3 regions of the Serratia sp. CoH_134_PS_4 genome follow, and region 1 is predicted to be linked to each of the others. Evidence: predicted binding sites of a transcription regulator. Region 1 holds the regulator's gene; each other region holds the start of a gene.

Region 1 (10,122 bases):
TTTGCACGTAAGCATGCAGAATCACCGCACCGTTGGTGGCATCAGGAACCAGCACGCCGCTACCGGAACCCAGTTTGAACAGGCTCAAGTAAACCAGCGTCAGGCCGACACCGGCGATCAAACCGGCCAGAATGGTATAACGCGTCAGCAGACCGGCATCTTTAACACCACGGGAACGCGCGGCATTAACGATAACGATACCGAACACCAGCGCACCCAGCGTATCCATGGTCAGATAGCCGTTAACGAAACCGGTAGAGAACGGAACGTTCTGATAAACCTCAGTCGCCGGAATTGGCGTACCCGCAGGCCAGGCCAGCGCGGCAATGCCGAGTGCACCCAGCGCAACAATTTTCAGCGGTGCCAACACGTGTCCCACGGTATCGAGCAGACGGCCCGGATACAGGGAAATGCCGATCACCAGGGCGAAATACACCAGGCTATAAATAAACAACGGCATGGCGCCATCACCGGTCAGGGGGGCAATACCCACTTCGAAGGAAACGGTCGCGGTGCGCGGCGTAGCAAACAGTGGGCCGACGGCCAGATAGCAGACCGTTGCCAGCAGCAAACCCGCGCGACGGCCAATTGGCGTGCTCAGGGCGTCAATGCCGCCACCCACACGAGCCAAGGCAATCACGGTCATTACCGGTAGGCCGACAGCGGTAATCAGGAAGCCGATAGCTGCGGTCCAGACGTGTTCACCGGACTGTAAACCGACCATCGGCGGGAAAATGATATTCCCAGCACCGACGAATAAGGCAAAGGTCATAAAACCCAATGCAATAATATCTTTTGACGTTAAACGATGACTCATACGATGTCGTGTTGCCTGTTCAAATGAAAAAAAGTGCCCGATATCGTGGTGGCGTTATGCCCCACCCGGTTGCCGGCTTGCCATTTCATCGCGAGACCAATAAGAGCAGAAAACGCATTTTTTCCGGCGTTTTGTCCTTATTCGAAAGTGACCACTCATGATGATGGGCAGAGTTTTAAGAGTTATAAATGGAGGTTTAGTCCGACAACGAGGCCTAAGTTAAACGTTTATAGCGTTGAAAGGCAAGACGCATGACAAAAAGCAGAGCTATCGACCAGATAATCTTTAAGCACCAGTCGATCATAGTGGTTATCAATAAATATACAATACATGATTTGTATCATTTTTGAGCAACCATCTCACAAAACGTGAAACCTATAGCCAATGTCCGCGCGAAAACGCCAATAAACACTCAGTTTCCGCGCGGTATGAACGGGTTTCAGCCTTTATCAAAGCCGCCAAAAGAGGCTCATGGCGTTTTTGCAGCTTATTCCACTGCGGCTGTCTGCCAACCTTTAACATGCGTGCAAGCCGCTGCAAAACGCGGCGCTTCGCCGCCGCCCGCGCAGCGCCAAATCAGGATGCGTGTTTCTGGAGCGCTTATTTCAAGCCCAATGCCAATCGGGTTTTATGCAGGGTATCGGGGGGCAGCGGCAGATAACCGTCGTGATTAACCAGGTCTTGCCCGGTATCGGACAATACGCGATCGAGGAAGGCTGCGGTCAGCGGCTCCAACGGCTGGTTGGGCGCTTTATTGATGTAGATATACAGGTAGCGCGACAGCGGGTAGCTGCCATTGCGTACATTGGCATCATTGGGAGTGATATAGTTTTCACCAGACTCAGCCAACGGCAGTAGCCGCACACCACTGGCACGAAAACCGATGCTGGCGTAACCAATGCTATTGAGTGAACCGGCAACGGCCTGCACCACCGAGGCAGAACCGGGCAATTCATTGACGCGCGGCATAAAGTCGCCGCCGCACAGCGCACGCAGCTTGAAATAGCCGTAAGTACCGGAGGCAGAATTACGCCCAAAACGTTGCAAGGCTCGCTGCTGCCAATCACCGGTCAGCCCCAGTTCCCCCCAGCGCGTCAACGGTTGGCTTTCACCACAGCGCAGAGTGGCGGAAAAAATTCGGTCAAGCTGCTGCAGGTTAAGCCCACGCAGAGGGTTGTCCTGATGGACCAACACGACCAGCGCATCGACAGCGACCGGTACCGCCAACGGCGCATAACCGTAGCGGTGTTCGAACGCCGAAACCTCTGCCGCTTTCATCGGTCGGCTCATCGGCCCAAGCTGCGCCGCCCCTGCCGCCAATGCGGTGGGGGCAGTAGAGGACCCCGCGGCCTGGATCTGCAAATTAACGTTGGGATAATGCTGACTGAAATCTTGCGCCCACAGCGCCATGAGATTTGCCAGCGTATCGGAACCGACGCTCGACAAATTACCGGACAGCATGCCGTCCGGCTGCGCCAGCGCGCCACGACTCGCCAACAGCACCAGGCAAAGCAGTAGCCCTCGGGTAATTCGGATCATTGAGCCTCTCGCGCGTTAATTTTTCACCGCATTCTCTGATAAAGCTGCGGGAACAATCAACCGGTTAGGCAAGGTAAAAATGAATCGGGTACCCATGCCCTGTTCGCTGAGGATCTCCAGACGTGCGTCATGATGACTTAATGCATGCTTAACGATCGCCAACCCCAACCCACTGCCGCCAGTCTGGCGTGAACGCGCCTTATCAACGCGGTAAAAACGTTCGGTCAGACGTGGAATATGCTCTGCAGCGATGCCCGGCCCGTTATCACTGACCTGGAACTGCGCGCCGCTTGGCGTTTGTTGCCAGCTCACCTCAATATTGGTGCCCTTTGGCGTGTGATTCACAGCGTTATACACCAGGTTGGATACCGCACTGCGCAACTGGTCGTCGTTGCCAAAAACCTTAAGCTGTTCGTTCACCCGGAAAGTAATCTCATGGTTCCCGCCGCTCAATGACTGCGCTTCGCGTTGCAGCACTCGCAGCATCAACGGAATATCGACCCGCTCGTTCATTTCTACATTTGGCGCGGCTTCAATACGCGACAGTGTCAGCAGCTGCTTGACCAGACCATCCATGCGGCGAGTCTGTTCCTGCATGGTGCCCAACGCCTTGCCCCGCAGTGAACCATCCAGCTCTTCGTCGCTCATCATTTCCAGGTAGCCCTGCAATACCGTCAGCGGAGTACGCAACTCATGACTGACGTTGGCAAAGAAGTTGCGCCGGGCGCCTTCAAGCTGACGCATTTGTGTAACGTCACGCGCAACCATCAACAGTTGCCCTTCTGAATACGGCATCACGCGAAACTCAACGTAATGCTCATTGTTCAACTGCAGCGTTAACGGTCGAGAGAACTCCTGCTGTTGCAGATAGTGGCTGAATTCCGGATAACGCAGCAGGTTCAGGATGTGTTGGCCGTTATCTTCAGGCCAACGGAAACCCAGCAGATGCTGCGCCAACCCGTTACACCAGAAGATGTTACCTTCAACGGTCGTCATCACCACCGCATCAGGCAGTGACTCTGCGCCGCTGCGGAAACGTTTGATCAATAACGCCAGCTCACGACGTCGGCGACGGTTTCGCTGTTGCATCTGGTATAAGCCGTAAAACAGCGGTTCCCAGCTCCAGCGCCCGGGTGGCGGTGTCATGCTGCGGTCAACCCACAGCCAGTGAGAAAGTTTAAGTTGGTTGTAGAAGTTCCACACCAGCGCAGCCAGCACGGAGGCAAGCAGCAACCAGGGCAGATAACCGAAAATCAGCCCCAGTAATAAGGCAGGTAGGCAGAAAAGGGCCAGCTCCAGGGCCAGCCTCTTCCAGGATAGACGTTCTAACACGGCATATTCTCCAGCGCGGCGCGATCAGTAGCGCGTTGAGAATCGGTAGCCTGTGCCCCGAACGGTTTGAACCATTTTGTCATGACCAGTGGTCTCTAACGCCTTACGGAGTCGGCGGATATGCACGTCAACGGTGCGGTCTTCCACATAAACGTTAGTGCCCCAGACGTGATTAAGCAACTGTTCGCGGCTATAAACTCGCTCAGGGTGGGTCATAAAGAAGTGCAACAGCTTGAACTCGGTCGGCCCCATATCCAGCGCTTGCTCGTTAGCCATCACGCGGTGTGAGGAAGGGTCCAGGCTCAGCCCTTGCATTTCAATCACTTCTTCCACTGCCATGGGTGAAATACGGCGCATTACCGCCTTGATACGTGCCACCAGTTCCTTCGGCGAGAACGGTTTGGTGATGTAATCATCCGCACCGACTTCCAGACCACGAACCCGGTCTTCTTCTTCACCACGCGCTGTCAGCATCATCACCGGAATATCGCGGGTTAGCGCTTCACGCTTCATATGCTTGATAAACTGAATGCCGGATCCCCCGGGTAACATCCAGTCGAGCAACACTAAATCAGGGAACGGTTCAGACAGGCGTGTCACGGCACTGTCATAATCCTCGGCTTCCAACGGTTGGTAACCATTCTGTTCCAACACAAAGCACACCATCTCACGGATCGGCGCTTCATCTTCCACCACCAATATGCGTCTTGCCATCGTCAATCCTGCCAATGTGTTAGCTATCTGCGGGCGCCATTATGCGTCAGTTTTATGACACTTTTATGAAAAGAACACCCTGTTATAGGCAGTAAGCATAGCGATTATTTCCAACGTCAAAGAAAAATCATTCAGTTGTCATAATGATTCCGTCACGACAGCCGCCGCGGTGCCCTTTATAATCACCGCCATTAGCTTATCGCCCCGGGAGTGTCATGCGCCTGATCCACACCTCTGACTGGCATCTTGGCCAGTACTTTTTCACCAAAAGCCGTGCCGCCGAGCACCAGGCTTTTCTGCGCTGGCTGATAGACCAAATCGAGCAACATCAGGTGGATGCACTGATCGTCGCCGGGGACCTGTTCGATACCGGTTCGCCACCCAGCTATGCCCGCGAACTGTACAACCGCTTCGTGGTAGAGCTGCAACATACCGGCTGCCAATTAGTGGTGCTGGGAGGTAACCACGATTCCGTGGCGACCTTAAATGAGTCGCGTGAATTGCTTTCCTGCCTGAATACGACGGTGATCGCCAACGCGCAGGCTGAAACCGAACAGCAAATCGTGGTCCTGAACCAACGCGACGGCCAACCGGGCGCCGTGCTGTGCGCCATCCCGTTCTTACGCCCACGAGATCTGCTTACCAGCCGAGCCGGTGAGTCAGGCGTGCAAAAACAGCAGGCGCTGCAAGAGGCCATCGCAGAACATTACCAGACGCTTTATCACGCCGCCGGTGCACGCCGCGACGCGCTCGGCCTGGCACTGCCTATCGTTGCCACGGGCCACCTGACAACGGTTGGCGTCACCACGTCCGATTCCGTGCGCGATATCTATATCGGCACGCTGGATGCCTTCCCGGCGCAAGCTTTCCCACCGGCCGACTACATCGCATTGGGGCATATTCACCGTGCGCAGAACGTCGCAAAATCCGAGCACATTCGCTACAGCGGTTCGCCGATCCCACTCAGTTTCGACGAATTGGGCAAAGCAAAAAGCGTGTTCATGGTGGATTTCTCCGCAGGTGCTTTGCAACAGGTCAGTACGCTGGACATTCCCAGCTTCCAACCTATGCAGCTTATTAAGGGTGATTTAGCGCAGATCGAGCACCAATTACGGCAGTTCGCCGATTATCAAGGTGAGTTGCCGGTGTGGTTGGATATCGAGGTCGCTACGCAGGATTATCTCAGCGACATTCAGCGCCGTATCCAACTGCTGGCCGATCAACTGCCCGTAGAGGTGGTGTTGCTGCGCCGCAGTAAAGAACAGCGCCGCCAGGCGATTGAACAACAGGACAAAGAAACGCTTAACGAACTGAGCGTCAATGACGTCTTCGAACGTCGTCTGGCGCAAGAACCTGATATGGCCGATGATCGCCGGCAACGCATGAGTCAAATGTTCCAACAGGTCGTCGAAGCCGTTAGGCACCAAGATCAGGAGCCGAGCCAATGAAAATTCTCAGCCTGAGATTAAAAAATCTCAACTCCCTGCAAGGTGAATGGAAAATCGACTTCACTGCGGAGCCTTTTGCCAGCAATGGGTTGTTTGCCATCACCGGGCCAACCGGGGCAGGTAAAACCACCCTGCTGGACGCCATCTGTCTGGCGCTGTACCACCAGACGCCGCGCCTGAATGTCACACCGAGCCAAAACGAGCTGATGACACGCCATACCGCCGAGTCGCTGGCAGAGGTCGAGTTTGAGGTCAAAGGTGTCGGTTATCGCGCATTCTGGAGCCAGCGCCGCGCCAAAAATGCGCCAGACGGTAACCTGCAGGCTCCTAAAGTCGAATTGGCACTGCGTGAAGATGGCAAGATCCTGGCGGACAAAGTGCGCGACAAACTGGATCTTACCGCCGCAATTACCGGGCTGGATTTCGGGCGCTTCACCAAATCGATGATGCTGTCCCAGGGCCAGTTCGCCGCCTTCCTTAACGCTGATGCCAATGATCGCGCCGAACTGCTGGAAGAGCTAACCGGCACCGAGATCTACGGCCAGCTTTCCGAGCGGGTTTTCGAACAGCACAAACAGGCCAAGGTCGAACTGGACGCGCTGCACCAACGCGCCAGCGGTATTGAACTGCTAAATGATGAACAACGACAACTGCTGGAAAACCAGTTAGTTGAATTGGCGACACAAGAAAATACCCTCAGCGACCAAACCCGTCAGCAGCAGCAGGCGTTGAACTGGTTACAATTTTGGCAGCAAACGCAGCAAAAACAACAGGCATATCAGCGCCAACTGGACGCGGTGGAGCTAGAGCAAACCGCAGCAGAACCGCAACTACAGCAACTGGCACGCAGCGAACCGGCAGAAAAACTGCGGCCGTTGCTTAACGAACGTAACCGCTGCCGTCACGATCACCAGACGCTACAACAGCAGATTGCCCAGTTGACGCAGCAGCAGGCGCAGCAGCTCGCCCAGATGGCACCGTTGCAACAGGCTGTGGAACAGGCCCGTGTGCAACTACAGGCATATGTTGAACACCAGCAGGAACAACAGCGGTTGATCGACGATCAAGTCGTCCCGCTCGATAACCGGATTGCCCAGTTAAAGAAAACGCAGACCGAACTGCAACAGATGTGCGATAGCGCCGCACAGCAGTATGCCCAGCAAAAAACGGCGCTGGAACAACTCGAGGTTCAGCGAATCCAGTTGACCGCACAGGCCGGTCAGCATCAGGAAAAGCTTAACGCCCTCACCGCCGCGCTGACGGCGCAGCAGCAACAGCAACATGCGCTGGAAGCCCAGTCGCCCCTGGCAGCACTGCGTCAGCGTCAGGCTGAGCTGGCCGAGTTACGCCCGGTGCGCCAGCAGTTATTCACCCTCTCCTCGCTGTTCAGTCAGGTCAGAGAACGTCTGGATCAACAACGTAAAGAGTTTGCCGCCCGTCAGGCGCAACTCAGCGAACATGAAAAACAGCTCGAAGAGACGCGGCAGCAATATAAACAACAAAAAGCACACCAGTCGGACGTGGAAAAAACCCTCGAACTGGAACAGCGCATTGTCAGCCTGGAAGCCGAACGCGCCCGCCTGCAAACCGGCGAACCCTGTCCACTCTGTGGCTCTTGTAATCACCCGGCCATTGAGCAGTATCAGACGGTAAAACCTTCCGAGACCGCATTGCGCCTGGCAGAGATGCGCATCAAAACTGAGGCCTTGTACACCCTGGGTACCGAACTGCGTACCCGTTGTGAAAGCCTGAGAGAACAGCAACAGCGCCAACAGCAACTCATCGCGCAAGATGAGCAGCACGTTGTTGAGCACCAGCAAAACTGGCAACGCTTGACCGCGCCGCTGGCATTTGACTTTACCCTTCAGGACAGCGATCGCCTGAGCCAGTGGCTAACCACCTGCGACAACGAAGAACGTCAGGGTCAGGCCGCTCTGTTGCAACACGAACAAGCGTCGCACGCAGTGCAGCAGGCCAAAGACCAGTTGGCTTCACTGCAAGCACAGCAGCAACAGGCACAGCAAGACAAGGCGCGACTGGACGAGCGTTTCATTCTGCTGGAGAAAAGCCTCGCAGAAGCCCTGTTGCAACAGCAGCGCCTGCAGCAACAGTGGCAGGACGGTGAACAAGCTCTGGGCGAGCAACGCGCACAGCGGCTGGCCCTGTTTGGTGAACGGCAAATCGCGCAGGAGCGCGAACAGTTGCGCGCCAAACAAGGGCTTTGCGAACAGGCCAGTCAACAAGCCGCCGAGCACTGGCAGAAAGCGCAGGAGCAACGCGATCGTCTGAGCGGCCAACTTGCTGGATTACAGCAACAGCTGTTGCAACAAAACGAACGGCTGCAACAGGCGGAACAAGACTGGCTGCAGGCGCTAGCCGCCAGTGAATTCAGTGATGAGGCCGCGTTCAATGCCGCTCTGCTTGATGATGCCCAACGCCAACAGTTGCAACACCGCAAAGAGCAATTACAACAGCGACACGTTGAAGCCCGTGCACTGCTGGCCCAGGCTGTCGAAAGCCTGCAACAGCACCAACAACAGCGTCCGCAAGGGTTGGATGAGACCCAGACCGATCCCAAAATCCTGAGCCAGAGCCTGGAAACGCTGGCACAACGGTTAAAAACCTTGCAGCTGCAACAGGGGGAAGTGCGCAATCAGTTAGGCAGTGACGCCGCGCGCCGAATCAATCAACAGTCACTGTTTGAACACATCAGCCAGAGCCAGCAGCAGTACGACGATTGGAGCTATCTCAATCAGTTAATCGGCTCCAAAGAGGGCGACAAATTCCGTAAGTTTGCTCAGGGGTTAACCCTTGATCACCTGGTGTATTTGGCCAATAACCAGCTTGGCCGACTGCACGGACGCTATTTGCTGCAACGTAAAGCCAGCGACGCACTGGAACTGCTGGTGGTAGATACCTGGCAGGCAGACGCGCTGCGCGATACCCGCACCCTGTCCGGCGGTGAAAGTTTCCTGGTGAGTCTGGCGCTGGCACTGGCGCTATCCGATCTCGTCAGCCACAAAACCAGTATCGATTCGCTCTTCCTCGACGAAGGCTTTGGCACGCTGGATGCAGAAACCCTCGATACCGCGTTGGACGCCTTGGACAGCCTGAATGCCTCGGGGAAAACCATTGGCGTGATCAGTCACGTTGAGGCAATGAAAGACCGTATTCCGGTGCAAATTAAGGTGAAAAAGGTCAACGGCCTCGGCGTCAGTAGGCTGGAGCCACAGTTCCGGCTGGAATAGCCTGACTGGGCTGAGAAATGTGACCGCGGTGGCACTCCCTGGCGAAAAGCGTTGAGCCGCCGCGGACAAGGGTTATGATACTACCGATAACAGGATTGCTACTGTAGATATACAGGCAAAACCTGACGCACGGGATCGCTCCCGGGCGTCAGGTTTTTTCGTTTTCAGCGCGCTGAAACATCCGGGAAGAACCATGAAGATCGCTAAAATACTCAATAATAACGTGGTGATTACGCTGGACGACCGTCAGGAAGAGACGGTGGTGATGGGCAAAGGTATTGGCTTTAAAAAGAAGGCGGGGGATCTGCTGGACGAAGAGCTGATCGAGAAGATCTTTACGCTGAACGGCAGCGAAATGGCCGAGCGTTTTAAAACGCTGTTGTCTGAAATCCCACTGGCCTGCGTGACCACCGCCGACAAAATCATCACCCTCGCCCGCCAGCGCCTGCCAGGTAAGCTGCACAACATCGTCTACATCACGCTGACCGATCACATCCACTTTGCGCTGCAGCGCCATGCGCAGGGGCTGGACATTAAAAACGTGCTGCTGTGGGAAATCAAAAAACTCTACCCGGCCGAGTTTGCCGTCGGGCTTGAGGCGTTGGCGCTGATCGCCCAGCGGCTGGGCACCGCCCTGCCGGAAGATGAAGCCGGATTTATCGCCCTACACCTGGTCAACGCACAGCTGAATGATGAAATGCATAACACCCTGCACATCACCCGCGTGATGCAGGAGATTTTGAACATCGTCAAATACCACTTCCGCTTTGACTATAACGAAGAAGCTCTGAGTTATCATCGCTTTGTCACCCACCTCAAGTTCTTCGCCCAACGCCTGCTAGGGAAAAACTACGTCGACAGCGACGACGATTCGCTCTATCTGGTGGTGAAAGAGAAATACCCTGAGTCCTTCGCCTGCGCGGGGAAAATTAATCAGCACATAGAAAAGAACTACCAACACCAGTTAACCAGCGAAGAGATGATGTTTTTGACTATTCACATCGAGCGGGTACGCAGCGAAAGC
Region 2 (10,122 bases), on a different contig from region 1:
CGATTTGCCATTTGCAGGTTTCGCAGTCGGTGACCACGACATCCACGCCACTTTCCTCTATCTGGCGGAACAGCGATGCACCGATCCCCTGTGAGGTCGCATAGTTTTCCGATTTAAAACCGTAGGTGCCGGCAATCCCACAGCACTGCGAGTCCAGCACGATCAGCTCCAGCCCCGGGATTTGCCGCAACAATTCCAGCGTATAAGCAGTCCAGCCCATTTTCTCCATATGGCAAGGTGTATGGTAAGCCACCCGTAATGGCATGTTTTTCAATGGCAACTGACGTCCTTGATTGATCAGGCGATACAGATAACGTGTCGCCAGCTCTACCCGTTCACGCACTGCCGAGGTATCCACCTCCAGCAAATGCGGATATTCATCGCGCAGAGTAAAAGTACAGCTCGACGACGTTGCCACGACAGGAATACCGCGCTCCAGCACCGCTTCATGCAGCGACTCTGCATTCACCTTGGCCTGCTTTTTGGCCTGGGCGATAAAGCCGTTGGCGATTAGCGGCACGCCGCAGCATTTTTCACGCTTTAGCAGCTGCACGCCGATATCCATCGCATTAAAGACCTTGATCAGATCCTTACCCAGTTGCGGATGGTTGTAATTGACGAAGCAGCCGTGGAAAAACGCCACCTGCTCAGCGTAACGCTGCTGGACCTGCGCTTGCTGGCGGTACCAGCGACGGAAGGTGCCAAACGAATATTTAGGCAGTTCGCGACGATGGTCAATTTTTAACGCTTTATCCAGTAAAGCGCGTACCGGTTTCAACCCGGTAGCTGCATTAACGATCGGTGCAAACGGCGTCGATAGCGAGCCCATAATATCGGTGTGGCTCAGGATGGCATCGCGCAACGTAGGTTTGCTTTGGGCATAGTCGGCGCGAGCCCGTTGAATGATATCGCCGATTTTGACGTCTGACGGGCAAGCCACCTCACAGCGTTTGCAGTTAGTGCAATACTTAAGCGCTTCGTCGTACAACGCCGGATCCTTGAGCCTCAGACGTTCACCGTCAGGCCCCGCCTGCTTTGGCCCCGGATAGAGTGGGTTGACTTTGGCCACGGGACAATAGGTGGTGCACACCGTACACTTGATGCAGTTCTCAAAACTATTGTCTTTCTGTAGGCTCATGGTTGCTCCTCCTGCGCTGCAATCTGTTGCGCAACATGCAGCGCTCCAATCAGCGAAACACCCGCGCCGCAACCCTGCTGCAGCGGATCGTAGCCACCAGTCACCGCACCAATCGCGAACAGGTTGCTCACTGGCTCCCCGTGTCTTATTGCCCGTAACTGGCTATCGGTACGTACCCCAAATTGCAGATAGGGTTGCGGAGCAAACAGATCGCTATGGCACCAATCTGCGCGATCGGTTCGGCTGTCGACATCCAACCCCAATACCGGTTCACGTATACCGTCGAAGTCCGCCACCAGCCCATTACTGAAAAAGCTGCCGCTGGCCAGCACCACGTGTTGCGCAATGAGCGGAATATCGGTGTGGTTGCGGGTATAGAGACCCGTCACACGCCCAGCGTCGATATCTGCCCGCAGTACGCTGTCACCTGGCATAAAAACGCCGCCCAGCTGCTGTAAACGCGATCGCAGAGCCTGGTGCAAGCGCATGCCCAACACCGAAGGGGGGAGCGTCGGCAACACGCGGATAGGTTTCCCCACCGCCGCCTGCAGCGCCGCCAGCGGCTTATCGTCTTCCAACCCCAAGCAGGCGGGCAAGAAAATCGCCTCGGCATCCCCGGCAAGTCGACGCACTTCATCCGCCATCAATGTCAGGTTCTCAGCAAGATCCAGCACTCTGGCAATATTCACCGCCCGAAACTCACTGGGGTTGTTACGCAACCGGTCCAGCACAGGCAGGTGCATATGAGCCACTTCGGCCTTGATCGCCAACGCCTGCGTCAAGGAACTGGCAACCAGCTGAGGCTGAAAATCTAAAAATCCTTCGATACCAATTACCGCGATGTTTTGCCATGGAAGCTCCCCTTCCAGCGGCGTGACGGGTATCGCCTGCGGGCTTAGCCAAGTGGCTCGGCGCGTGCCAAGCGGCGTAACGCGCAGATGATTACGTTCGCTGCCCCCCTGCAAACTGAGGCCACAGCGATGCAGCAACCGTGCTGCTTCGTCAGACAACGTGGCTACCCGTTCCGCCCCCATCAGTGAATAGGGGTGCTGAGGGGCTTGTATGGCAAGCGCAGGCAACGCTGCCAGGGGAGCCTCTACCGGCGTGCCGTCGGGTAACTGTGCCAGCAGATCAAGCGAGCCGGAGGAGAAATAGAGGGCACTCTGGCCTGAACTGACGACGGCACAACGCTTGCCTTGCTCCGACAAGCGAATCGCACAGGTCATGCCCGCCAACCCGCCGCCAATCACCACTACGTCAAATCGCATCATCGGCCTCCTGTTCCTCCCGGGCATCAAGCCCGCACAATCCTTGGTAAACCCAACTGGTAAATTCGCTTTCACGTAGCGCATCCCCCCAAGCGATAGGTCGTACCCCTTTCCAACGCTCATTGAGGAAATGTGATAACTGATCGATAGACTGCTGCGGGGTGGTGACGTTAAAACGCGTGAGTAGCCCAGCGGCACGACAGGCGCAAAGCTCACCTTGGCAGGTGCCCATACCAACGCGGGTACGACGGCGCAGATCGACCAGATTATTGACGGTGAGCGTGTTCACCGCATAACGCACCTCGCCAGCGGTAACGGCTTCACATTCGCACACCAGGCTGTTATCCAGCCGATCGCCAGCCGGTACCCGACTGGCACGGTCACCGTGACGATAAACCGCCGAACCGCGAATGCTGGCGGGGAGAGAAACCACGCTGCGTACGGTTTCTTCCGCCGACTGGCGGGAACCCGGTAGGGCCTCTTGCGCAGTGGTGCAGGGGCTAGTTAACCCGAGCTTTTCGCATACTTTATCGGTGGCCCACTGTGCCATCAGCCGGTAGGTCATCAGTTTGCCGCCGGTGATGGTGATAAACCCTTCCAACCCGTCACGGCTGGCATGATCTAGCAGCACAATGCCACGGCTGACGTTACGGCCACTCGGATCATCATCACTGGCCACCAGTGGACGCACGCCGGCATAAGCTCGCAGAATACGGGTCTGCGCCAGCTCCGGTGCCAATAACGCGCCTTCACGTATCAGGATGTCCACTTCTTGTGGTGTCACCTGCATGTTGTCAATCTGGTCATAGTCAATGTGGGTGGACGTTGTGCCAATCAACGAAATGGTGTCACCCGGAACCAGAATGTCGGCATCTGCGGGCTTGCGGCAACGGTTGATCACCATGTTATTGATGCGATGCCCGAGGATCAGCAAAGCACCTTTCGCCGGGAACATACGAATACGCAAATCGGCATATTCCGCAATCTGCTGGCCCCAAATGCCGGCGGCGTTAACCACCATTTCGGCATGAATATCGTAGCGGCGCGCAGATTTATGGTCGAAAACGCGCACGCCTGTCACGCGATCGCCCACACGAATCAAACCAACCACCTGATGATAGGTCAGAATTTGCGCCCCGTGCTCACGGGCATCGAGCATATTCGCGGCGGTTAGTCGGAACGGATCAACAGTGCCATCGGGTACGCGCACCGCACCTATCAATGTTGGATTCGCCGCGGGCTCCAGGCGCAGTGCCAACTGTGGGTCAATCGCTTCGGCGTTGATGCCGGCACTGTGACAGGCGGCAATAAACTCTTGTTGGTAGGCCAACGAATCCTGCGGCAACGTAATAAACAGCCCATCGGTACGCTCAATGCAGTGATGTGCAATGCGTTTGAGGATACGGTTTTCTTCTATACACTCGCGTGCCGACTCGCCGTCGGTCACCGCATAACGCGCACCACTGTGCAGCAGGCCATGGTTGCGGCCCGTCGCGCCAGTCGCGATGTCGTGGCGCTCAAGCAGTATGCAACGCAGTCCACGGCGCGCACAGTCACGCGCAATGCCCGCGCCGGTCGCGCCACCGCCGATGATGATCACATCCGTTTCGTTAGCCGGTGAATGGCTGCTCATGACACTCCCTCATGATCCGTGGTTATGCGTCTATTGAGCCACAGTCACTGGGGTCTTTGTTTGATAAGGAACAATAACGAACCTGAAACGAAAACATAATGTCCACAAAAAACCATGAATGTGATCATAATCACGATTTTTGGGTGTTTTTCTATTTCATAACGTTAACGAATCGCTCAAAATTCGCCGGTGCTTCATAAAAGTGTAACAATTGCGCCATTCATCACAGCGACACCAGGCTGATTTGACTAGGATGGCGCTCGTTATGGAACATAAAAACACCACATTCGATATCCGCTCAATCATCAAATGAACGTACAAGATCATATTGATGTGATAACTAGATAAAGCCATCGGAGGCGCTCATGTTGAGTATTTTTAAGCCGGCAGCACACATTTCCCGTGTGCCGGTCGACAAAGTCGACCCGCTGTACCGTAAATTGCGCTGGCAAATTTTTATGGGGATTTTCTTCGGTTATGCCGCCTATTACCTGGTGCGCAAGAACTTCACCCTGGCCATGCCTTATTTGATTGACCAAGGTTTCAGCCGCGGTGACCTCGGTTTCGCGCTGTCCGGTATTTCTATCGCCTACGGTTTTTCCAAATTCATCATGGGGTCGGTGTCTGACCGCTCCAACCCTCGCGTATTCCTGCCCGCCGGCTTGATTTTGGCCGCAGCAGTGATGTTGTTCATGGGCTTCGTGCCTTGGGCAACGTCTAGCATCGCTGTCATGTTCGTGCTGCTGTTCCTGTGCGGTTGGTTCCAGGGAATGGGCTGGCCGCCGTGTGGCCGAACCATGGTGCACTGGTGGTCGCAGAAAGAACGCGGCGGTATTGTTTCGGTCTGGAACTGTGCCCACAACGTAGGTGGTGGTCTGCCGCCACTGCTGTTCCTGCTCGGTATGGCATGGTTCAACGACTGGCATGCTGCGCTGTATATGCCGGCCTTCGGTGCCATCCTGGTCGCCCTGATCGCCTTTGCCCTAATGCGTGACACCCCACAATCTTGTGGCCTGCCACCGATCGAAGAATACAAAAACGATTACCCGGACGATTACAGCGATAAAGCGGAAGAAGAGCTGACTGCCAAGCAAATCTTCATGCAATACATTCTGCCGAACAAGCTGTTGTGGTACATCGCCGTGGCCAACGTGTTCGTCTACCTGTTGCGTTACGGCATCCTGGACTGGTCACCGACCTACCTGAAAGAAGTGAAGCATTTTGCGCTGGACAAGTCTTCCTGGGCTTACTTCCTGTACGAATATGCCGGTATTCCGGGCACCCTGCTGTGCGGCTGGATGTCGGACAAGGTGTTCAAAGGTAACCGCGGTGCAACGGGCGTGTTCTTTATGACCCTGGTGACCATCGCCACCGTGGTTTACTGGCTGAACCCGGTCGGTAATCCTGGCATCGATATGGCCTGTATGATCACCATCGGCTTCCTGATTTATGGCCCGGTGATGTTGATCGGTCTGCACGCATTGGAGCTGGCGCCGAAGAAAGCAGCCGGTACCGCTGCGGGCTTCACCGGTCTGTTCGGTTACCTGGGGGGTTCCGTCGCAGCCAGCGCCATCGTCGGCTATACCGTTGACTACTTCGGTTGGGACGGCGGCTTCATGGTGATGATTGGCGGCAGCATCGGTGCGGTAGTCCTGTTGTTGCTGACCATGATGAGCGAGAAAAAGCACCACGCAGAAATCGCTGCCAATAAACGCGGTTAAGTTTCATATCACTGTCGCATTATTTAAAGGCCGCATTGCGGCCTTACACTGCTGACAAAGCCTGTTATTAGGGAAAGGGTGCCGATGGGGTCGTAGCGGCTTGTCCGCCGGAGCGCCCCTCGGCGCGCTAAGCCCGGGCATCTCGGGTTCAAAAACCACTTTGTCATCAAACTCAGGCCGCATTGCGGCCTTTTTACTCCCCTCTGCCCCTACAACACGGAGAACAACAACATGCGGACTCAAGTCAAAGCCCTGCTGACAGGGATCATCCTGGCGACCTCAATGGTCAGCGCGGCGCACGCCGCCGACAAGGTAGTCATTGCCCACCGTGGCGCCAGCGGTTATCTGCCGGAACACACGCTGCCCGCGAAGGCCATGGCCTATGCGCAGGGGGCAGACTTCCTCGAGCAGGATCTGGTGATGACCAAAGACAACGAGTTGGTGGTGTTGCATGACCACTATCTCGATCGCGTCACCGATGTGGCAGAACGTTTCCCAGACCGTGCGCGCAAAGATGGTCGCTATTACGCCATCGACTTCACGTTACCGGAAATTAAATCGCTGAAGTTTACCGAAGGCTTTGAGATAGAAAACGGCAAGAAGGTACAGGGATACCCAGGCCGTTTCCCGATGGGCAAATCCGACTTCCGTGTTCATACCTTCCAGGAAGAGATCGAGTTTGTTCAGGGCCTGAACCATTCAACCGGTAAAAACATCGGTATCTACCCGGAAATCAAAGCACCCTGGTTCCACAAGCAGGAAGGCAAAGACATCTCCAGCAAGGTGCTGTCAGTCCTGAAGCAGTATGGTTATACCGGCAAAGGCGATAACGTCTATCTGCAATGCTTCGACGCCAACGAACTGAAGCGAATTAAAACCGAGCTTGAACCGAAGATGGGTATGGATCTGAAACTGATCCAACTGATTGCCTATAACAAGTGGCAGGAAACCTATGAGCAAAAGGCCGATGGCAAGTGGGTGGAATACGACTATGACTGGATGTTCAAACCAGGCGCGATGAAGCAAATTGCTCAGTACGCCGACGGTATCGGACCGGACTACCACATGCTGGTGGTAGCGGAGAAATCCAAGCCCGGCAAGGTGGTATTGACCGACATGGTGAAGGAAGCCCATGCCAATAAACTGGCGGTGCACCCATTCACCATCCGTGCAGATGCGCTACCGAACTACGTCACCGACGTGAACCAACTGTATGACGTGATTTACAACCAAGCAGGCGTTGACGGCGTATTCACCGACTTCCCTGACAAGGGCGTGCAATTCCTGCAAAAGCAGGGCCAGCACAAGTAACCATCAGGGCGCCGCAAGGCGCCCCATGATAAGTCACAACCCAATGGATTTCGCGTCCCGGCGAGGCTGACAAGTAAACGCATCCCCGGGAGCTTACTCAAGTCAGTGACTGGGGTAAGTGCGCGTAGCCAACAATGCTAAACGAAGGGTTATCAGGCCAGGAACATCTTACGCAGATAGTGCGGTACCGCGTCGTCGACGTTGGAGCCAATCACTTCCAGCTCAGGCAGCTTGTCTTTCAGACGCTGGTGCGCGTCGCGCATGATGCAGCCTTTACCGGCCATCGACAGCATTTCCAGATCATTCATACCGTCGCCAAAGGCAATGCACTCTTTCAGCGTATAGCCGATGATCTTGGCCACTTCTTCCAGCGCATGCCCTTTTGACACACCGCCCGCCATCACTTCCAGACAGGTTGGAAACGAGAAACTGACGTTAACCCGATCGCCCCAACGCGCATTGATGGCATCTTCCAGCGGCAGCAGTTTTTCGTGATCGTCACAGGTGAAGTACACCTTGCACACACCGTCGGTTTCCAGCAGGCCTGGCTCGAACAGCTGGTAGGTGAAGATCGACTCGCGGAAGAATTCCTCCTGCTCCGGGCTTTCGCGGTTGATGTACCAGTCGTCGTTACGGTAGACGTTGGTGGTGATGTCCGCATCGTCATGCAGCATGCCGTAGAGATCACGGGCAATGTCTTCGGCCAGATTATGGCTGAAAATCAGCTCGCCGTCGGTATTGTGCACTCGAGCGCCGTTAGAGGTGATCATAAAGGCATTGATATCGAGGCTATCGCGGATCTGCGCAACGTCGATATGGTGGCGGCCGGTAGCAAAAACAAAATGCACGCCACGCTGGGTCAGCAGCTTCAAGGTCTCTTTGGCGTAAGGTGACAGCGTATGGTCAGGTGATAGCAGCGTGCCATCTAAATCGGAAGCAACGACGTGATACATAGCGGTATGTTCTAACCTCTGATGGAGTGGTCGGCGGTAGGTGCACCACCTAAGTGTTGAGCAAAGAAACGCAGGATTGCGCTCAATGCTTCGGCGCGCATCGCGTCCCGCTCAAACAGGATCTCATGCCGTGCGCCTTCGATAACCTGCGGTTTACCCCCTTCACAGGGATGACCCGCGTCTGACAATGCCTGACAAAAAGCCTGGTGGGAACGGTTGTCGACCACCCGTTCTTCCCCGGCCTGTAATAATAATAGCGGCGTGGTTATTTTAGCCGCTTGAGCAATAATCTCTCGCCCAGCCTGCAGGCTTTCCCTTACCCAATGGTAAGTCGGCCCGCCCACTTGTAACTCGGGATAATCGGCGTAATAACGCAAACAGCGCCGATAGCGTTCCCGGCTGTGGGTCAATACATTGACGACATAGGGCAGTGGCCGCCACTGGCCAGTGCCTATTGCATAGTAGTCGCGTACTACGGGGTATTTCTCCGCCCAATTCAGGATACGGTTTGCCATCCAGTCGGGCATTGGCAAATAAATACCGAACATGGGCGCACAAAACGCAGCTGCGTCAAAGCTCTGAGGCTGGCGTACCAGAAACTGCGCCAGGATCGCTCCCCCCATCGAATGGGCCAACGCAAAACGTTGCCGGTAGCCACCTGGTGCCACTTCTTGCTGATAGAATTGCGCGAAATCGTCAACGTAATCGGCAAAGTTTATCACATGACCCCGGTGCGTATCTGCCAGCAAACGGCCTGAACGGCCTTGCCCGCGGTGATCCAGAATCATTACGTCATAGCCGCAATGAAACAGATCGTAAGCAACCTCAGGATATTTAACGTAACTTTCGATGCGGCCGGGGCTGATCACCACCACCCGCTGGTGACGTGCAGAGCGGAAACGTACGAAACGGATTGGCACACCGCCAACCCCGCTGAACTCGCCTTCTTCACGCAGCCGCCAAAAATCCAGCAGCGGTCCGGTGGCGAAGGCAGCGAACTGCGTTTCACGCGTTAACCAGTCATCAGTGCTGAGAGTAAACGACGTCATCAAGAGCTTTTCCCTGAGCCGCCAGCGGCAAAAATGTGACTTCTGGCACAAGAAATAATACTAGCGTATTGTGATTCAATTCTTACAAAAACCGAACCATTTTGGCACAAATTGGCGCTTTCAGGGAGCACTGCGATGACCTTAGACTGGTGGTTAACCTATCTGCTAACAACCCTTATCCTCAGCCTGTCACCCGGTTCAGGGGCGATCAACACCATGAGCACCGGCATCAGCCACGGTTATCGTGGCGCGGCAGCATCGATCGCCGGCCTGCAGGTTGGGCTGAGTTTGCATATCGTTCTGGTCGGCATTGGCCTGGGCGCGTTGGTGTCACAATCGCTGATGGCGTTTGAATTGCTGAAATGGCTGGGTGCTGCTTATCTCGTGTGGCTCGGTATTCAGCAGTGGCGCGCCGCCGGTGCCCTGGACCTGCATACGCTGGCGGGTACGATGCCGCGCCGCCGCCTGTTCCGCCGTGCGGTGCTGGTAAATCTGACCAACCCAAAAAGCATCGTGTTTCTGGCCGCGCTGTTCCCACAGTTTATTTTGCCCAACCAGCCGCAGGCCGAACAGTACCTGGTGCTGGGTGTCACCACCGTGGTAGTGGATATCATCGTGATGATTGGCTACGCCACGCTGGCAACCCGCATTGCAGGTTGGCTAAAAACGCCGCGCCAAATGCAGCTGCTGAACCGCATCTTCGGTTCGCTGTTTATTCTGGTGGCCGGGTTGCTCGCCACGGCAAGAAAAGCCTGATAGCGCATTCTACGCCTAATTATCGCAAACAGGTTGGAGAGGATCAGCGCATAAGACCCGGAGCCTACACGGAGTACGTGAGGCTCCTGAGCACTGCTCGGGCCCAACCTGGCAAGTAAAATAGCCTAGCGGGTAAAAATCAGGTGCAAGCCGAAGCCGGTGAACAATACGCCCGCCAGCCCGTCGATCCACTTAGCCAGCCGCTGATAGCCGCGGCGCATCGCTGGCAGCGCAAACACCACCGCAACCAGGCTGAACCAAACAAACGTCTCAGCGATGATCAACAAAAACAG
Region 3 (10,122 bases), on a different contig from region 1:
GTGGAAAAATTGTTTCCCTCATCGGGCCGTTAGATGCTGCTTTCGCACGGGACAGGCACTTAAACGTCTTCCTGCGCTTTGTGTTTGCCCTGATGAGCCATAAAATCATGCGTCTCTCAAAAAAGCGCGGGTTGACCTACTCATTTCTCTTCGTGCGTCCCGATGGTGACCAACTTACCCAAATCGCCAAAATTATAGAAGCGGAACAAATCAGGCCCGTGATCGACAAGGTATTCCCTTTTGCAGAAGCGGAAGAAGCTCTTGCCTACCTTGCTCAGGGGCATGCGAAGGGAAAAGTGGTTGTTAAGGTGCAGGAGTCATAACACGTAAATCTGAATCTGTTTAAAGAAAAGAGATAGGATCAATCTGCACTAATTTGACGGTATATCAGGGCTATTAAGATAGTTAAATGATGGCCTGAATACATGTCTGCTTAGCAGCCCCAAAATCCCAAAGCAAAACGCCCGCTTAAGTTTCCTTAAGCGGGCGTCTCTAATATGGCTCCTCTGACTGGACTCGAACCAGTGACATACGGATTAACAGTCCGCCGTTCTACCGACTGAACTACAGAGGAATCGTGTGAACGGGGCGAATAATAGCGGGGTGGCTCGGGCTTGTAAAGCCTGAAAACGCCTTGCCGTTTCGTTTGCTGCAAGATTATTCAACTTGCTGCTTTTTATCGCTTTTATTGATGCACGGCTGTGCGATGATCCAGGGATGCCCCTTTGGCACCCCTGTTATGCCTTATATTGGTGCACAGGGTTGTTTCCCTCCTCCGTGTCATTTGGAGTTTTTATCGACGGCAACATCATTTTTTCTTATTTTTCCGTCGATTAGTTCATGCATCCTCTTATTGTGTCGGTCTGGCCCGGATTTTGCTGCAGCTCTTCTCATTCGCAGTTAAGGGGTATGACGGAGGCAATATGAATTTCAGACGTCTGAAGTATTTCGTGAAAATCGTCGATATCGGCAGCCTGACTCAGGCGGCAGAGGTGCTGCATATTGCTCAGCCAGCGCTCAGCCAACAATTGGCCACGTTGGAAGGGGAGCTGAAACAGCAACTGCTGATCCGCACCAAACGTGGCGTGATGCCGACCGAAGCCGGCAACATTCTTTATGCGCATGCCCAGACCATTTTGCGTCAGTGCGAACAGGCGCAAAGTGCGGTCAACAGTGCCGGGCAGGCCATGAGCGGTCATGTTTCCGTTGGGTTGGCACCGGGTAGCTTGGCGTCTCAACTGGCGCTGCCGTTGCTACAGGCGGTACGCGATCAGCACCCGGGTATTTTGCTCAGCCTGAACGAGAATATCGGTTCGACGTTGGCCGGGCAGGTCGCCAACCAGAATCTGGATATGGCGGTCATTTACGGCACTAAAATGCCCGCGGGCCTGCAGGCCACGGCATTGATACGGGAAGATCTCTATCTGGTGGCGACGCGGGCGGTCCCTAATCCCGGTAACAGTGTTGATCTGCTGGACGTCGCACGACTGAATTTGTTCCTGCCACGCGAGGGGGATGTGGTGCGAAGCCAGGTGGATGAAGCCATGGCGGTGCGCAAGCTGGCTGCCAACGTGATTGGTGAAATTGAATCCTCCGATACCCTGAGCGCGGCTATCGCCAGCGGTCTCGGTGCCACCATTTTGCCGGAGTCGGTGGCGCGCGCAATGATTGGCCCCGCGAAGGCGTGGATGGCACGCATCAATGCCGCCTCGCTAAACGTACCCTTGTCGTTGTGTATTTCCGGCCAGCAGTCGCTGTCGGCGCCCGCGTTAGTGGTGAAGGATATTTTATTGTCAATCGCCGCCAGCCGCAGTCAGGAAAAACGCGTGCTGGCGTTGGTGCAGTAAATCAGGACAGGCCCCGATGGTGAGCGTGCCGGGTCAGGTGCGGTTTTCACCGCCCCTGACATTGTCGCCAACTAGCTGAGTTGATAATGGCTGTCCGGCCGTGCCGCTGGCGGTAAATCGGTCTCGTCGTTCATCTCGCGCAGGTTGATCTCAATGGCGTTGCACATGGCATTAAGTGGCAGATCGTTGGCGGCGGTGCCGAACGGATCTTCCAGTTCTTCTGCCAGGGAATCGAGTGAGATGAAGGTATAGGAAATGAATACCGACACCAATGGCGTCATGTAATGCAGATCCGGTACCAGTGCGAAAGGCAACAGCGTACAGAACAGGTACACCGTCCGGTGAACGATCAGGCTGTAGGCGAAGGGGATCGGCGTATTGGCAATGCGTTCACAACCACCGAGGATCTCGGACAGTCGATTGAGGTTCTGATCGATACTGTGAAACAGCACGTCAGACAGCTGTGCCGATTGCCGCTTCTCACCCAGCCATTGGCCCATCATCAGCAGCAGCCTGTTGCAGGGGGACGTGCTCGTCTCAATCGGCCGTAAATCAGCGTTGGGTAACAGGCGTTGCAGATCGGCACTGATATCGGTGCCGCGCAGTTGGTGTTTCAGGCAGTAGCTGAACGCCATCAGCAGGGCCGCAAATTCACGCGCAGCCTCATCCTGCTGAGGCAACAGGCTTTTAATCTGGCGTAACAGCGAGCGCTGTACGATCAACAAGCTGCCCCATAACAGCCTTGCCTCGGTGAATCTCGCATAGCTGACGCTGTTGCGAAAACCGAGGAAGATGGCGATCGCCACGCCCAAAAGACTGAAGGGGGCCAGCGTGAGTTTGACGCCCAGATGTTCGTACCATTGAAAACACAGCACGGCAACGATCGACATGGCAATGTTAAGGCTGAGACGAAACAGAATTTTGGAGAGCACCGAACCGTGCCAGACGAAAAGCCGTCTGAACCAGTGTTGCTGAGGTCTGACAATCATATGAGTGGTAACGACTGGGGAATGGGAGCCGCTGTTGTAACAGATATGAGGCGTAGACATCAACGATCTGCGGATGAAAAGTTAAAGATCCGCATTCTGCGTAATGCGGATTACTTACGGTGTTTTTGAGAGCGCTCAAGGCTATTTCGGTCGATAAACGTCAGATGTACTATGAAGCTCATGCGCCCCGACCGAGCAAGGGGCCGTAAGCGCGGCCCCTTGCAACCCGCGCTCTTGCCCACTCAGACGGTTGGCTACGCCAACGGCTCTCACTTCATCACACCGCATCACGGCCGGCTACGACAGGCGTCCCTGCCTGTCTCGCCTGAAACCGCCGTCCATGGCGGTTTCGCCTATGCGTGGTTCTTGCGTTCGACGTCTTCAGGGCGCCCAACACCGTGCTCATCGCATCATGTTCACTGTCTTTCATCACCCAACGTCACACTGAGGGCATGGGTTGCCCAGTGGTTGTCAATGCGGGGGTTGACCTTGGTGCGCATCACCGGCTGCCGGGTCCGCGCCTTCGGCTCCTCCAATTGCCATTCATTGCGGTGGCAGAGAAAGGCAGGATATTTAGGGCAATGCTACCTGCACTGAGCCTGCAGAAGCCGAAAAAATGCCGACCAGGCTTAACCGATCGGCATTGCGCAAAAGCGGGCTTTTCATCGCCTGTCAGTTAACGGAACGGCGGCTCGTTAAAGGTCCGCAGTTTACGGGAGTGCAGACGATCGCCTTCGGCACGGAGCAAATCAATGGCGCAAATGCCGATTTGCAGGTGCTCTGAAATTGCCCCTTCATAAAAGCGGTTGGCTTGGCCTGGAAGCTTGATTTCACCGTGCAGCGGTTTGTCCGATACGCACAGCAGCGTGCCGTAGGGCACCCGGAAACGGTAGCCCTGAGCGGCAATGGTGGCGCTTTCCATGTCGACGGCGACCGCGCGGCTGAGGTTAAAGCGCAGCGCCGAAGCAGAATAGCGCAATTCCCAATTGCGATCGTCGGTGGTCACTACGGTGCCGGTACGCAGACGCTGTTTAACTTCTTCACCTGGCATGCCGCTGACCATTTTTGTGGCGTCGTACAGGGCACGTTGCACTTCGGCAATGCTGGGGATAGGGATATCCGGCGGTAACACGGAATCCAGCACATGGTCATCGCGCAGATAAGCATGAGCCAATACGTAGTCACCAATCGACTGACTTTCACGCAGGCCGCCGCAGTGGCCGATCATCAACCAGGCGCTTGGTCGCAGTACCGCCAGGTGGTCGCAGATGGTTTTTGCGTTGGACGGACCGACACCGATGTTGATCAGCGTGATGCCCTGACCGGTACGTGAGATCAGATGGTAGGCCGGCATCTGGTGGTTTTTCCAGGCCAAGTCGGAAACGGCCTGATCTGGCGCGGTCGTTTCCGGCGTGATGTAGATGCCGCCAGCACTGGACAGCGCAATATAAGGGCTGGCCGGGTCGGCGATTTCGGCGCAGGCCCAGCGGACAAACTCGTCCACGTAGCGGGTGTAGTTGGTGAACAGCACGAAGGGCTGAAAATGCTCTACCGGGGTGCCGGTGTAATGGCGTAACCGCGCCAGCGAGAAATCGGCGCGTAAGGCATCAAAATGCGACAGCGGGAAGGTGCTGGTGGCGTGAAACAGGCCGTCGGCGGTTTCATCGCCTATTTGCGCCAACTCGGTTGTCGGGAAATGTTGCGCCAGGCTGGCACTCATCGAACGATCCAACATCAGGTTGGAACCGTCAATCACGTAAGGGAAAGGAATTTCCTGCTGTGAGGGCCGCACTTCAATATGCGCATCGTACTCACCCGCCAGCATCGTCAATTGCTCGGTCAGATAATGGCGAAACAGCTGCGGGCGGGTAATGGTGGTGGTGTAGCAGCCGGAATGGGTGAAGCGGCCGAAGGCGCGGGTTTTGCTCTGGCCAGACTTTTGCCCATCCCAACTGACACGCAGTTCGGGGTAAACAAACAGCCCTGCGGCGCGGGTCTGCGCGTCGGGTAACCCGCCGTGATTGATAAAATCCCCCACTGCCTGGCGCAGTGCTTCAACCGAGGCGTCATACAGCGCTTCCAGTTGTTCGATCGCCTGAGTGGGGGTGAGGCCGGTGCCGGATTGCTGACTGCTCATACTCTCTCCTTGGTTCTCCCGCGATGCGGCGGGAGGCAGGCGGATGCCAATATCAATTCACAGCAACAGGTTAGCTGAATATGGGCGAATAGAATACGGGGAAAAGAAAAAGCAGCGTTCGCATTTACTCCCGGGGGATTTGCTGCAGGGGGCGAATACATTCGCCCCGATTAACGCGGGCGCCGCATGCGGCGCCCTTACAAGGTGATGCTCAGGAGGCGGGGGCGGTTTGTTCTATCTTCAGCGACACCAGGCCAATGCCCAGTTTCTTCGGGGTAAAGCCACCACTGGCACCTTCCTGCGGTTCAGTCGGCGTCGGTGGCGTGATACTGATGTTCTGTGCGCCGCCGGGGTTGTCGAAGCGCAGGGTTACGGTGGTGTCCTGCTCGGTGAGCGTCACAAACTGTTCCTGCTCGCCAACGCGCACGGAGATCGGCTCGCCAACGTTTTTACCGTAGGCGCGAGCGCGTAGCACCAGATCGAAGGCGGGCGGCAGAGGGGCGACATAATCGATATTCACCGCCGGTGCCAGATTGGCATCTGACCAGCGGCCCCAGTCTTCAACGCTGGAAACCCCGGTGATGGCCTTCACGTATTCCGGCATGCCCGGCAGCATAAATGCGATGGCATCTGCCTGATATTTAACGGCGGCATCGTCCACATTCAACCGTTCTATGGCGCGTTGATAAGCGGCAACGCTGTCTGCTTCTGGCCCGCTAAAGTTGACCTTGCCGCGGTAGTTCCCCCCTTTGGCCTGTACGATCTGCGGCGGGGCTGCCAGATTGCCTGATGCGACGCAGGTTTCGGTGCTCAGTGCCATTTCAGGTGCCCATACCCGGCCAATTTCATAACATTTGTCGACCCAAACGAATTTTTCACCTGCGCCCAAGCCAGCAAGCTGCTTTTTCAGCGGCGTGGACAGATAAACGTTAAACATCGGTTCAATTTTGTTATCTGCCACTTTCAAGATAAATGGCACCTTAAAGGTGATACCGGAGAAAGTAAAACTGTTGCCTTGGTTACCCAGGGTGAAGTTGTCAATACGGTTTGGGAAGCCCCATTGTTTCACTACCGCCGGTTTCCAGGCGTTGATCTTCTCATCGATATTCATGAAAACAGTAGACAGCGTTGGGCTGGAGAAGCTGCTGCGGCCAAGGCCTATGTAGTTATCGCCGCCCATCACGTCCAATACCGTGGCGCCGTTGTCCAACGTGCTGCGTTTTTCGTTATGCAGCGCGGTCTGTGGGCGAGTGCCGTCAATGATAAAGAACAGGTTACGGCGTTTCTGTTTGGTCAGAACGTCATAGGCGGTGTTATTCATCGCCAGATGATCCGAAGACACCACGATGACGGTGTTTTTGAAATAGTCGGATGCCTTGATTTTATCGATCAGCGCCGCGATATGCTGCTGGCTACAGGCTACCGCGCTTAATGAACGGTTCTCTTTGTTCTGCCAACTGAATGTGTTTTTGCTGCAACTGGCGGAGATAAAGCCATCCGGGTGGTGGGTGTCGACGGTCAGTGCAAACAGTGAAAACGTTTTATTCTGCTTAGACAGTTCAACAAACTTGTCGAACACCACATCCAGAACGGTATCGTCGTACCAGCCCCAGTCATTTTTGTAACTGGGATCGCTGACCTGCCCACGCAGTTCTTTGAAGCCGTAGGCATGATCGAAACCGTGCGATTTTAGAAAGGTGTCTTTACCGGCGAAGGCCAGATCGGCGCCCTGATAAAAGTAGTTATCATAACCGGCGGACTTCAGTACATCGCCCAGACAGACGTTTTCCGGGTAAAAGGTAGACACGGCGCTGGAGGCGTTACCGTCGAAAGGGGCAAACAGCGGGATGCCACACTGTGAGGCCACCATGCCGGCAATGGTATAACCGGTGCCTGGCAACTGTTGGGTGTTGCTGAAGTCGATGCTGTTTTCACGATGTTGGTTCAGTTCGTCAGCGAGGCCGGGGAAAAGTTGCTGATCGAAGTAGGTTCTTTCCAGACTCTCTGCATAGATATACACCAGGTTCGGCGCTTTGCCCTGTACGCTTCTTTTGGGGGCTTTGTAATAGGTATCAAAATCGCTGGTGTCCCCGCTGATCTGGCTTCTGACCAGTAGGGAGATATCCTGAAAGGCGGGAGTAGTGCCGACGGAAAACAAGGCCAGCAATACGGCGATCACACTGTATACCACACTGCTGCTTTTCGCTTTGCGTCGCACCAGGCTCCAGGTGAGTACGGCGAAGATCAGCGCCAGTACCGCCAACAGGCCGATAAACGGCAGCAGGTATTTGCCGACGCCGGCACCTTTCAGGCTGCTGGTGAGGGTGTAAATTACCGCGTCGGTGATGCCGTCACCGGTAAAGTAGTTGCTGGCGATCAGGACAACGTTGAGGATCAGATAGCTGCCCAGCAGCGTCAGCAGAGTGGCAAGCCACCAGCGGTTGGCAGCGCCCCGGGTCCGGTAGATTAAAATTGAGGCGATAAAAAGTGCAAACGAGATTAATGCTGAAACCATCCACCGTACCCTGTCTGATTAAAAAGAAAAACTTTAGTGCTCTGGTCAACGCCGCTGACCGCTGCCGCCGCGAGAAAGAGGAGGGTATAGCGCATTGAAACCGTCAGAGCAATGCGTGTTTGCATCGCTCTGCTGGCTCAGAGTGTGATTGGCGATTTTTGTGACAATAGTGTGACACTAATCACGCCAGCGAAAAGGGAAGGGCATCATAGAGAAGGGCGCAGTTCATAGGCTGCGCCCGATAACGGCTTAATGCAGTTCCACCGCGTATTGTTCCACGGGGGTGATTTTCTTGATCAACTTGTTGTCGAACAGGAATTGTTCGTAGGCTTGATAGCGCGCTTTATCCAGCTTGGCCGGATCGCGGGCAAACAGCGGCAAGCTGGCTTGCCATGCCTGTTTGTTCAGCGCGGTATTCAGTTCCGGATGGGCTTTGGCGAATGCTAGCCAGCTTTCCTGCGGATGGGCGTGCAGGTAGTCGCCGCCTTTTTTTAGTGCCGCGAGGAATTTTTTGATTTTCGGCTCAGTGATGGTGTCGCGATTGGCGACGATGATCAGTTCGTCGTAGGCGGGGACGCCGTAGTCTTCCACGTTAAACACCACCGGGTCTTTCCCCTGTAACTTCAATTCCAGCGCTTCAATATTGCGGTACCCGCCGATCACCGCATCGACCTGGCCTGCCAGCAGGGCGCTGGTCAGTTGGAAGTTAACGTTAATCAGTTTGGTGTCATTGGGGTTGAGATGCTCATGTTCGAGCATGGTTGCCAGCGTGGCCTGTTCAATGCCGCTGACCGAATAACCGATTTTTTTGCCCTTAAGCCCTGCCGGGGTGGTGATGCGCTTATCCAGCGTAATAACGGTATTGAGTGGCGAATTAATCAGGGTTCCTATGCGCACCAGCGGCAAGCCCTGGTCAGCGAAGAAGTGCAACTGCGGTTGATAGGTGATGGCAAGATCGGCCTGTTTTGCCGCCACCAGACGTGGCGGTAGCGCCGGGTCGGAAGGTGGCACTATCTTGACGTCGAGGCCCTCGGCCTTGAAGGCACCGATCTGATCGGCCACCATTATCGGCGCGTGATCGGGGTTGATATACCAATCGAGCACCAGCGTCAGTTTTTCAGCGGCGGTTGCTTGCCCGGCCAGCGTAGCGCTGAGCAGCAGCCCGCAGAGGGTCTTTTTAATCATGGTTGGTTCCTTATTATCAGTTATTTTCCGGTACCCAATCGATCAGGCGCAGCAGCAGCGCGTCCACGGTCACCCAGAGCAAGACGGTCATCAGCACCAGAATAAACAGCGCGGCAAAACAGACGTCAGTCTGCATGCGCGCATTAGCGTTAAGCATTACGTACCCCAAACCTTCCGCCGAGCCGACCCATTCGCCGATGATGGCCCCTATCGGGGCGACGGCGGCGGCCATGCGCAGCCCGGAACCGAAGGCCGGCAGCGCCGCCATCAGCCGAACGTGCCGCAGTTGGGCCCAGGGTGAGGCGCGCAGGGTACGTGCCAGATCGAGATAGTCGTTATTGACCCGCCGCAGTCCATCAAAGAAGGCGGAGGTTACAGGGAAGAAAATCACCAGTACCGCCATCACCACTTTGGCGCTCATGCCAAAACCAAACCACAGCACCAACAACGGGGCCAACGCAAACACCGGGATCGCCTGGCTGGTCAGCACCAAGGGCATCAACCAGCGTTGCAGGCGGGGGGAAAAAATCATGCACAGTGCTAACACGGCCCCCAGCAATACCCCTGCCAGCAGGCCGCAGGCGATTTCTGACGCCGTAATCAACGTGTGATAAGCGAGATAAGCCCGGTCATTCCAAAGTGCCTGCGCGACCGCAGAAGGTGAGGGCAACAAAAAGGCGGGAATATCACCCAACGTTATCCCTCCCCACAGCAGTAGCAGGCCGGCAAATACCGTCAGGCTGCGGCGCATCCGCGACAGGCGGCTTTCACTCAGCGGCTTCATTCGGCGGCCCTCACCAGTTGTAGCAGTAGCTCGCTTTGGCTTTTCAGCAGTTGAGGGTCGTCCGGTGCCCGTGGCGGCAAGCCTTCAATGACATGGCTGTCGTCAATGCCGGCGGGATAGCGTGACAGGACCAGCAAGCGGTGACTAAGGCGGCAGGCTTCCATCGGATCGTGGGTGATCAGTAACACGGTATGCTGCGCAAGCAGATCGGCGGCAAGCTGCTGGATTTTGGCGCGGGTAATGGTGTCCAGCGCCGAGAAAGGTTCATCCATCAAGACGATCGGTTGGCGTTCATACAGCGTGCGGGCGATGGCTGCACGTTGGCGCATGCCACCGGACAGTGCCGCAGGCAAGGCGCTGCCATAACCGCTCAGGCCCACGCGTTCCAGTAAATGTTCTGCCCAGGCGCGGTCGACTTTTTCACCCCGCAGCCGTGCACCGAGGCTAATGTTCTGATCAATGGTCAGCCACGGATAGAGCAGATCCTTTTGCCCCATGTAGGCGATGCGTCCTACGATCGGTAAGCCATCGCTGCCGGTGACCGTGCCGGACGTGGGTTTCGCCAACCCGGCAATGATCTTCAGCAAGCTGGTTTTACCCGCACCGCTGGCGCCGAGCAACGCCACAACATTGCCGCCTGCAATATCGAAATTTAGCCGGTCGAA

Evidence for each region. Region 1 encodes PhoB, which activates phosphate uptake and scavenging genes when phosphate is short. Its sites were predicted from a motif close to CTGTCATAAAACTGNCNNAT; they were not measured.
Region 2: a site for PhoB is predicted at 4,231-4,250, ahead of glpT (glycerol-3-phosphate transporter). Genes of this name have one in related genera too.
Region 3: a site for PhoB is predicted at 7,647-7,666, ahead of opgB (phosphatidylglycerol--membrane-oligosaccharide glycerophosphotransferase). Genes of this name have one in related genera too.

What each region holds. Positions count from the first base shown of each region.
Region 1 is NZ_JBXWKI010000004.1:252,223-262,344, forward strand. Features, by position in the region: gene brnQ (branched-chain amino acid transport system II carrier protein) at 1-817, opposite strand, end outside; gene AC2FCQ_RS09525 (PstS family phosphate ABC transporter substrate-binding protein) at 1,418-2,356, opposite strand; gene phoR (phosphate regulon sensor histidine kinase PhoR) at 2,372-3,688, opposite strand; gene phoB (phosphate response regulator transcription factor PhoB) at 3,713-4,402, opposite strand; gene sbcD (exonuclease subunit SbcD) at 4,618-5,850, shown strand; gene sbcC (exonuclease subunit SbcC) at 5,847-9,098, shown strand; gene licT (BglG family transcription antiterminator LicT) at 9,292-10,122, shown strand, end outside.
Region 2 is NZ_JBXWKI010000007.1:60,107-70,228, forward strand. Features, by position in the region: gene glpC (anaerobic glycerol-3-phosphate dehydrogenase subunit GlpC) at 1-1,138, opposite strand, end outside; gene glpB (glycerol-3-phosphate dehydrogenase subunit GlpB) at 1,135-2,406, opposite strand; gene glpA (anaerobic glycerol-3-phosphate dehydrogenase subunit A) at 2,396-4,039, opposite strand; gene glpT (glycerol-3-phosphate transporter) at 4,405-5,760, shown strand; gene glpQ (glycerophosphodiester phosphodiesterase) at 5,992-7,071, shown strand; gene yigL (sugar/pyridoxal phosphate phosphatase YigL) at 7,224-8,024, opposite strand; gene pldB (lysophospholipase L2) at 8,036-9,073, opposite strand; gene rhtB (homoserine/homoserine lactone efflux protein) at 9,209-9,829, shown strand; gene rhtC (threonine export protein RhtC) at 9,955-10,122, opposite strand, start outside.
Region 3 is NZ_JBXWKI010000013.1:10,050-20,171, reverse strand. Features, by position in the region: gene AC2FCQ_RS18925 (NADP-dependent oxidoreductase) at 1-323, shown strand, start outside; tRNA gene AC2FCQ_RS18920 (tRNA-Asn) at 499-574, opposite strand; gene nac (nitrogen assimilation transcriptional regulator NAC) at 924-1,847, shown strand; gene AC2FCQ_RS18910 (bestrophin family protein) at 1,919-2,836, opposite strand; gene AC2FCQ_RS18905 (AMP nucleosidase) at 3,513-4,973, opposite strand; gene opgB (phosphatidylglycerol--membrane-oligosaccharide glycerophosphotransferase) at 5,185-7,488, opposite strand; gene AC2FCQ_RS18895 (ABC transporter substrate-binding protein) at 7,738-8,673, opposite strand; gene AC2FCQ_RS18890 (ABC transporter permease) at 8,690-9,457, opposite strand; gene AC2FCQ_RS18885 (ABC transporter ATP-binding protein) at 9,454-10,122, opposite strand, start outside.